DNA from 3 places in the Peribacillus sp. GL_122 genome. Region 2 is predicted to be linked to each of the others. Evidence: riboswitches for the same ligand, from Rfam matches in the RefSeq annotation. Region 2 holds a riboswitch; each other region holds the start of a gene.
The links. Region 2 has a riboswitch for lysine ahead of AC3ISB_RS26000 (amino acid permease). Riboswitches for the same ligand answer to the same signal wherever they lie in the genome.
Positions count from the first base shown of each region.

Region 1: it holds a riboswitch for lysine, as region 2 does, so the genes downstream of both, dapA (4-hydroxy-tetrahydrodipicolinate synthase) here and AC3ISB_RS26000 (amino acid permease) in region 2, are expected to answer to the same signal.
Region 3: it holds a riboswitch for lysine, as region 2 does, so the genes downstream of both, AC3ISB_RS20065 (aspartate kinase) here and AC3ISB_RS26000 (amino acid permease) in region 2, are expected to answer to the same signal.

Region 1 is NZ_CM174415.1:3,234,699-3,237,983, forward strand. Features, by position in the region: gene AC3ISB_RS15505 (DUF2690 domain-containing protein) at 1-321, shown strand, start outside; gene AC3ISB_RS15510 (hypothetical protein) at 468-668, opposite strand; lysine riboswitch at 1,195-1,373, shown strand; gene dapA (4-hydroxy-tetrahydrodipicolinate synthase) at 1,508-2,404, shown strand; gene AC3ISB_RS15520 (Lrp/AsnC family transcriptional regulator) at 3,069-3,285, opposite strand, start outside.
Region 2 is NZ_CM174415.1:5,328,918-5,332,202, forward strand. Features, by position in the region: gene AC3ISB_RS25995 (LacI family DNA-binding transcriptional regulator) at 129-1,091, shown strand; lysine riboswitch at 1,344-1,529, shown strand; gene AC3ISB_RS26000 (amino acid permease) at 1,626-3,077, shown strand; gene AC3ISB_RS26005 (glycoside hydrolase family 13 protein) at 3,117-3,285, opposite strand, start outside.
Region 3 is NZ_CM174415.1:4,149,838-4,153,122, reverse strand. Features, by position in the region: gene uvrC (excinuclease ABC subunit UvrC) at 1-919, shown strand, start outside; lysine riboswitch at 981-1,157, shown strand; gene AC3ISB_RS20065 (aspartate kinase) at 1,246-2,478, shown strand; gene AC3ISB_RS20060 (YslB family protein) at 2,542-3,012, opposite strand.

The DNA.
Region 1 (3,285 bases), 2.1 Mb from region 2:
TATAAAAACGGTGTAAAAATTGGATATGTGCAGCTAAAAGGAAGTGCGTATTGTCATACGGCGTGGGGTTACTTAAAGTTTTATTCGGCTGCTCCTTACGATTATTATGCAAATGTTTGGGTTGACAGTTTTAATGGCAAGACCAAGAGAGCATTTACAAGTTGTGCTAGTTCCGGTGGTAACGGATGGATAATGAAAGGCCAGACATCCTGTTATACTGCACAATTATGGAATTTAGATCCGTATAATGCTTTGGCCAAAGCAGGTATTTATTCTTCAAGCGGGGCTCTCATTATTTCTGCGAACACTGGTCGTTATTAATGCAAACTTCCTGTTAACGACTTTTCTCGGTGGAATTGCGTTTTGGGCAACTTTCCTCCTTTTGCCTAATATGTACAGTCCATTTCGCAGTTCAATGCCTGATCAATTTTCTTTGTTAACAATCCCACGGATCTTAATGGATTTTATCATTCCAGCTCATGGATTTGGAACGACGTATGCTGTTTATACGTATTCGTTCCAATCCTGAATGGAATGGAAGCACCAAGTAGTTCAATAAGTTTAATCTTGTTGGCTACGGATTTATTTCCATTTTCAGCAACATACTCTCTGGTAAAATTGCCAGCTACAATGCTGTCGAACTCCTCCGGTTTTTTTCCCTCGTGCAAGCAATTGCTTCTGATCAGTTTTTATTGGACGAAAGATAATTTTATCTTTGGATAGGTTGTTAACATTAGCTTGATGTCATTAATGGCCATCCTTTTCAATTTTTTATGATAGTATAATTGAAGCAATGGAGTCCTCCTTACATTGAAGCGATCCGTTTTCTTGCTTCCCAAACGTCACGGATTTTCATATCTTTTCTTTCCTTTGTTAGTTTTATATTTATCATGTTGTCCTCCCCACCTTGATCATTATTCTAAGGATTCATAAGATAAATACTAATTATCTATAAGATATATCAATTGTAAAACTGACTATAAAAGAGTGAAACTTTTCATACAGTTTGTTTTATAAAACTATTAATGTTGAGATTACATAATACTAAAAAAGAAAAATCCAGCCCTTATACCGTATCCATTTTCATTGATTATCCATGTATTCTTAAAAAATATTTTAAATTGGCCTTGCAATAATAAGGATTCCTTGTTATATTACAGTCAATTAAATATTTTCTTACTTCATACTTTTTGAAGTGAGGATAGAGGAGCAAAGACCATTAGTACACACTTTGAGGAGAATGAGATCCTATGACTATTGTGGAAAGGGGAATTTGCCGAAGCGGAAAGAATCTCATGTTCTTGAAGCTGGTTCTGCTATTGAATAAATGCAGGACTGTCATATAGGAAACTATATGGAGGGCTATCTTATGCGCGGAAACATTTTTTTGATAAATATTGTTTCTACTGCAGCAGCGAATCCTCGTTGTTGCTTTTTTGCGTTTACTCCTGAATGGCCCAAACCACCTCTGAATTTTTTAAAAAATTATACAAAAGGGTGTGAAGTTATGAATTTTGGCCAAGTTTTAACCGCAATGGTTACCCCGTTTAATCATAATGATGAGGTTGATTTTAATGCTACGAGAACTTTAGTAGATTATTTAATTGCTAATGGTTCTGATGGATTAGTAATAGCTGGTACAACTGGAGAGTCTCCTACATTAACTGAAGAAGAGAAAGTCGATTTATTCAAAATTGTTGTAGAAGTTGTTGATGGAAGAGTTCCAGTCATAGCTGGAACTGGCTCAAATAACACGAAGGCTTCTATCAGCTTAACAAAACAAGCAGAGGCAGCAGGAGTCGACGGAATCATGCTCGTTACCCCATATTATAACAAGCCGTCTCAAGAAGGATTATTTCAGCACTTTAGTGCTATTGCCCATTCAACATCATTGCCGGTAATGCTTTATAATATCCCAGGACGAAGTGTTGTGAACATGTCAGTGGAGACGATTGTTAGCCTCTCAAAAATCAACAATATTGTGGCAGTAAAAGAAGCAAGTGGTGACTTAGATGCCATGGCACAAATCATAAGCAAGACAACTAGCGATTTTACATTGTACAGCGGCGATGATGGGTTAACACTACCGGTTTTAGCCATCGGTGGAACAGGCATTGTTTCGGTTGCTTCACACATAATTGGTAATGAAATGCAAGAAATGATCAATAGCTTTAAAAATGGTGATGTACATGGTGCTGCCACTGCACATCGTAACCTTCTTCCAATTATGAAGGCATTATTTGCTGCACCAAGCCCAGCACCGGTAAAATCAGCATTAAATATGCGGGGGTTAAATGTTGGAGGTGTCCGCTTACCATTGGTCCCTTTAAACTATGAAGAAAAAAGTGCACTACAAATAGCTCTTCAACCGAGTAACGCAGAAGCAATTTTGTTAAGTAATTAAACTTTATGTTTCATTAAGCGAGTCTTCAATACCGATTTTCTGATTAAAAATCATAATAAACGGGAGAAATTAAAAAAAGCAGTGCAACTCCGAAAGAAGTGTACTGCTTTTTAATCGATGCACGGCTCAGTGCTTAAACTAGTTGAGCATATAATGATTTTATAAGATTAAGGGCAAAAGGAGAATTTACATTTTCAAGAAAAATATATGGTGCATCAAGTAGGAATTGTAAATTTCAAATTTTCTATAGCAATGATTTTATCGGGGTATTTCTAGTGATGTTGATATGTAATTATTGAAAGACAGAGTCGTTCCTTATTATCCAATCTATAATCCTCCTTAACAAAATCAAAAGACGTTCAAAATTTTGAGCGAACATTATAGTTCAACTTAAAAATGGATTTATATCTACTCAAATAACTTGATAATGAATAAATAGCCTATGTTCTTTTTTAGCAAAGGCTATTTTTTTTGACAAGTTTTTTTATCCAACCCCTTTTTTCTCATGGCCTGAAGTTGCGGTCCTTCATTTTGATCCATGCTGCGGATTTGTATGTTTCCAAATTTAAGGACTTCATTTTTTTATTCCTTCTTCTACTTTTCTCTCTCTCGTTCTATCAAAAAACGTTCGTAAAAGTGTACTTTTACGAACGGGACTTTTTTTCTATATGGGTAAAACTGTTGAATATTTAATTTCTCTGAGAGCTAGGCTAGTTTGAATTCTTGTTATGCCTAGTTTATTTAGCTTTCTAATAAATATTTCTAATTCCTTCCGATCTTTGTTAGCCACTTTTAAAAGATAATCATACTCACCTGTTAAACAATGGCACTCTAATACTTCTGACATAGAAGCTAATGCCTTCTCCAAAACTTCCAGTTTT
Region 2 (3,285 bases):
TCTTAAAGGATGAAACCCATACCAGAACAAGACCTTATTTGAGAAATCTTCAGCAGCCCCGCACTGTTCTCTTGCCCTGAAATGGGTTTCATACTGTACAATATAAAAAAAGAAAAAACGGTGATACCATGACAAATATTAAAGAAATAGCTCAATGTGCCGGTGTATCTGTCTCAACAGTGTCCCGTGTATTGAATGATCATCCATATGTAAGCCCCGATAAAAGAAAGAGCGTCTTAGAAGCCATCGATCGTTTGAATTATACGAGAAACATAAATGCCATTCATCTTTCAAAAGGTAAAACAAATCTTATCGGCATCATCATCCCCTTCAACAATCACCCATATTACGGGGCAATCGTTAACGGAATCACTAAACAGGCAAATGCAATTGGCTGTCATATCGTCATCTTTCAAACAAACTATGACAGAGAGAAAGAAATCGAGGCTTTTAATATGCTGCAAATGAAGCAGCTCGATGGCATTATCGTTTGTTCAAGGATTTCGGAAATGAAAATCCTTTTGGATTATCAAAAATACGGACCGATTATTTTATGTGAAGATACAGCCCAGGCTGAATTCTCATCCATCAGCATTGATCATTATGCAGCTTTCTCCTGTGCCCTTGAGTACGTGATTGCTAAAGGATATAAGAAAATCGGATACAGCCTCGGCCGTAAAAAGAGCAGAAATAGTTCCCATCGTACAAAGGCCTTTAACGATATCATGAGTAAACATCAACTGATAAACAATAAAGAATGGCTGTTTGAAGGCAGTTATCACATCAAAGACGGTGAACAATTGTTTCAGGAATGGAATTCGATGATAGATAAACCTGAAGCCATCATCATCACGAATGATGACACGGCGGCAGGCTTCATTCTTACCGCTAAGAAATCGGGTATAAGGGTCCCGGAAGATGTGGCCATTCTCGGTTTCAATAATGATAGCCTGAGTGAAATGCTCGACATCACGACCATTTCCTTACCGCTGGAATGGATTGGGAAAATGGCAGTGGACCTATTTGAGAATCCTGAAGTGGTCAAACATGTAAAACTGGACTACGCCCTTATAAAAAGGAGGACCGTTTAGTTATCACATTGCTTTATTTTGGTATATCGTCATTTAAAATCTTCCTTGCCCATCATTCATTAACTAGGAAAAAATAACCACACAAAATAATCATTGCGATATTCATGAGATTATTTTATAATTTTGATATAGTAAAGTTTACTCAATTACTAGCAATCTATTGCGATTGCATGAATTTCATGAGCACTATCGTCCGACGTCACTTACAAGCTGACGCAACGATTTTAGAAAATTGAATACTTCCTCATTTACCGATGAGTTAGAGGCTGCAGCTTATAAAAGTAAAACGGACGAGATTCTGGAAAATTCAAGACTCCGTTTGAAAGGATAAGTTGCCGAAGTTAGGGTATATTCCATGTATATTCTCGCTGGCGGTGTTACCGAACAGGAACACCACTGTCACGTTTTTTCAAAAAAGCGTGGGGAGCTATCTTCGGAAGGATAAACGGGTTTATTATAAACAGCCGTCGATCTTTTTCGACTGCTGTTTTTTTATTTTTCGTTCCCTTCCAATAAAAAGGAGTGTAACATCAATTGTCAAATTCACAATCACCATCAAGCCCTACTGAACTGAAAAGGAGCCTGAAAGCGCGTCATTTAATGATGATTTCATTAGGTGGAACGATTGGAACAGGTTTATTTTTAGCAAGTGGCGGGGCCATTCATTCAGCCGGTCCCGGCGGTGCTTTGGTGGCATACGCGGTCATCGGCATCATGGTTTATTACTTAATGACAAGTCTTGCAGAAATGGCAGCGTTCATGCCAGTGGCCGGTTCGTTCCGTGTCTATGCATCCAAATTCGTCGATCCGTCTTTCGGTTTTGCGATTGGTTGGAACTACTGGTATAACTGGGCAATCACCATTGCCGCTGAATTGGCTGCCGTTGTCTTAATTATGAAGTTCTGGTTCCCGGATAGCCCTTCATTTATCTGGAGTGCCATTGCGTTAATCACTATGTTTCTTATCAATTACATGTCAGTTAAAGGTTTCGGGGAAACAGAGTTCTGGTTTGCCATGATCAAAGTCGTGACAGTCATCATTTTCTTGATCACGGGTGTTCTGATCATTCTCGGAATCATGGGTGGGAAAGACCCAATTGGTTTTTCCAATTTCACAATGGGCGAAGGTCCCTTTAACGGAGGGTTCTTCACGATCCTGGGCGTATTCATGGCTGCCGGCTTTTCATTCCAAGGAACGGAATTGCTTGGAGTGACTGCTGGTGAAAGTGAGGATCCAGAAAAAAATATCCCAAAAGCGATCAGATCCGTTTTCTGGCGCATCATCTTATTCTATATCCTTGCCATTTTTGTAATTGGAATGATCATTCCGTTTACCGATTCACGTTTATTGAGTGAAGATGTTGCCGTAAGTCCATTCACGCTTGTATTTGAACGGGCCGGCCTTGCATTTGCTGCATCCATCATGAACGCGATCATTCTATCATCCGTACTCTCTGCCGGTAACTCTGGCATGTACGCTTCAACCCGTATGCTATGGGACTTGGCACGTGATGGGAAAGCACCGAAATTCCTAGGCAAGTTAGATAAAAGAGGAGTACCCGTGAATGCACTTATCGTGACTTCTTTAGTAGGCTGCGTTGCATTCTTAGCTTCATTTTTCGGTGATGGCGTCGTTTATATCTGGTTATTGAACGCTTCAGGCATGGCGGGATTCGTCACCTGGGTCGGGATTGCGATTGCCCATTATCGGTTCCGCAAAGCTTACGCAGCTCAAGGCCTTGATATGAATGATTTACCATTCCGGGCAAAAGGCTTCCCATTCGGGCCTATATTCGCACTTGTCCTTTGTATTATCATTATCATCGGACAAGGCTATCAAGCTTTCAGCAGCGATGGGATCGACTGGAATTCAATGTTTGTTTCCTACATTGGCTTAATTTTATTTTTCGTCCTATGGTTCGGCTATAAAATCAAGCATAAAACGAAAATCATTCCCCTAGAGGAATGTGACCTTAAATCAAAATAATACACAAAGGACCTGTTCTAAGGAGAACAGGTCCTTTTTTCATTTCAAATGATAAACACGGCATTCATATGGACGCAGAGGTTTGCTGGAGATTCCTACTTCCTCCTGATCATAATTGCCGATCAGCCTAGTGGCTGAATATGCTTGCAGTTCTTCAGGCAAAGTATAGGAGGCCTGCTCTTCTCTAAAGTTGCATAGAACCAAAAGC
Region 3 (3,285 bases), 1.2 Mb from region 2:
GGAACTTCTCACATTCCTAGGTCAGTTTTACGAGATTACGAACCATTTTAAACCAAAGGAAATCTTGCTGCCTGAATCAGTGGATGCCGAAATGGCCGAAGGGCTGCTTGGGGTCAAAACGATTCATCCCAAAAGGGGAGCGAAAAAAGACATGCTTAATTTGGCGAATAAAAATGCCTCCATCGCCCTTCAGGAAAAATTCTCTTTGATTGAGAGGGATGAAGAAAGAACGATCAATGCTGTGGAAAACCTCGGGAACCAACTGGGTATCTACACCCCACATCGAATTGAAGCTTTCGATAACTCCAATATCCAGGGAAGTGACCCTGTTTCCGCTTTAGTCGTGTTCATTGATGGGAAGCCGGAAAAAAGAGAGTACCGAAAATATAAGATCAAGACGGTCCAGGGACCTGATGATTATGAATCGATGCGTGAAGTGGTCAGAAGAAGGTATTCACGAGTATTGAAAGAAGGGCTGCCGCTTCCGGACTTGATCATCATTGATGGCGGAAAGGGACATGTTGAAGCTGTTCGGGATATTTTGGAAAATGAATTGGGCCTTGATATTCCGCTTTCAGGCCTCATTAAGGATGAAAAGCATAGGACATCGCAATTGATGATCGGAAATCCTCTTGAAATCGTACCTCTTGATTCACGGAGCCAGGAATTTTACCTATTGCAAAGAATTCAGGATGAAGTGCATCGGTTCGCGATTACTTTTCATCGCCAGCTACGCGGGAAAAATGCGGTTCACTCCCAGCTTGATGATATTCCAGGAGTCGGGGAAAAACGAAGGAAGCAATTATTAAGGCATTTTGGATCATTGAAGAAAATCAAAGAGGCAACAGTCGAGGAAATCATGGAAGCTGGTATGCCAAAAGGGGTAGCCGAGGGAATCGTTAGAAAATTACAAGAATAATCTTGCTACCGATAAATCACTGTGCTATGATTAAAAGGAATTTTTAACTAGACAACTTAAAAGTGCTGATAGAGGTGCGGAATTCAAGAGTAAAAACCTGGAGAAGTATGAGCTTCCATGAAAGGTTTTGAAAGGGGATGACGCCGAAGGAAGACAAGACTCATACCTTGTTTTCCTGGTCCGACATTTAATAAATGGCGGATTGTCAGGGTTTATACCCTGGAGAGCTATCTCACTGTGTTTACAGTATTAGATATGTGATCACAGCAATGAGATATTTCTCATTGCTTTTTTTATTGCCTAAAAAGTAGAGAGGGTGCATGAGCATGGCATTAATCGTTCAAAAATTCGGCGGAACATCCGTCGGTAGCGTAGAAAAAATCAAAAATGTTGCCAATCGGGTAATCGAGGAAGCGGAGAATGGAAATGAGGTAGTCGTCGTTGTTTCAGCAATGGGAAAAACGACGGACCAATTGGTTTCCATGGCCCGTGATATTTCCGGAACCCCGAGCAAAAGGGAAATGGATATGCTATTGACTACTGGGGAACAGGTAACGATTTCCCTGTTAACGATGGCATTGATTGAAGAAGGACATGAAGCCATTTCGTATACTGGCTGGCAGGCTGGAATGCAAACGGAATCCGTTCATGGGAATGCCCGGATTTTAAACATCGATGCTTCAAGGATTCAAGCTCAGCTTCAAGAGAAGAAAATAGTGGTCGTGGCCGGTTTCCAGGGTAACGATGTAAATGGGGAAATCACTACCTTGGGGCGAGGCGGTTCCGATACGACGGCGGTTGCCATCGCTGCAGCGCTGAATGCGGATAGATGCGATATTTATACGGATGTAACGGGTGTTTTCACAACGGATCCACGCTACATAAAAGGCGCACGAAAACTCCAATCTATTTCTTACGATGAAATGCTGGAACTTGCCACCCTGGGGGCGGGCGTCCTTCATCCAAGGGCTGTCGAATATGCAAAAAATTATCAAATTCCGCTTGAAGTCCGTTCAAGCATGGAGAGAGAATCAGGAACAATCATTGAGGAGGAAGCAACTATGGAAGAAAACTTAATTGTACGCGGCATTGCTTTTGAAGACAGTATTACGAGGGTCACAATTTATGGTTTGCCCCAATCACTTGGTGCATTATCCACAATCTTCACGACACTTGCGAAAAACCGGATTAATGTGGACATCATCATTCAAAGCATGACCGCCGAGGATACGACCAATCTATCTTTTTCCACAAAAAGTGAAGATACGGAAGCGGCCTTGATCGTGCTGGAAAATAATAAAGAACGATTGGGATTCGACCGGGTCGAAACGGAGAGCGGGTTGGCCAAAGTGTCCATCGTCGGATCTGGTATGGTATCCAATCCCGGTGTGGCTGCCGAGATGTTTGAAGTGATGGCCAATACAGGCATCCAGGTGAAAATGGTCAGCACATCGGAAATTAAAGTTTCGACTGTCGTCAATGAAAAGGAAATGGTGAAGGCGGTTGAATCTCTTCATGAAGCATTTAAACTTGGTCAGCATGCAAATGTGCTAGCTTAAGTCTCAGGAGTCCAATAAAAAACAGACTTCCGGTAAAAAGGGTAAGTCTGTTTTAAGGGCTCATTAGATTGGATCTCTGGGATCCCATTGGATGGTGAATATCACTTTTTTTGCGCGGCGTTTGATTTCTTCCGTTGATTCGCTGAGGAATTTTTTTTGCAGTGAAAACTGCTCGGCAAGGAAACCGGCTTCAAGCTGGAAGTGACAATCAGGGTGTAAATCCAGGCGGCGGCTGATTATTTCACCCGTCAGGGATAATTCCATCTCGTGTTTCGTATACTTCAAGATTTCCAGATTGCCCCATCCAGCGCTTTGGAAAAATTCAATAACTTCCTGATCGCCATTCAATGGGAATTTTCTTGCTAATTGTTTACCTGCCCAATAGAGGATTTGATTAGAGTCTTTTCCGAGAATATCGTTCAATAGAACTTCTCTGATTAATTCGTACCCGAAAGCTGGAACTTTGAATTCTTCAGTTATAATTTCTTCAGTATGAATCTCTTCTTCTATCGCAGCAGCAATATTTTTTTTCATAATTTATCGCCTCTTTCTGTAAATCTATTATAAACGTATTTCTTTTGCAAATTATACTGTTTTTTATTTATTTAAATAACAATTGGAAAAAAATGAGAAATTATTCCGAGATATTAATAGATTAATTAATAATTTCTCCAAAATATATACTTGACAGATAAAAAATAGACAATTTAATCCAATAAAATCTATTCTGAAAAAGAGATTTCTTGTATCCGTTTTCTTGACGCACATAGAAGTCAGGAGTAAAATGGACATGTCACATAATTGTAA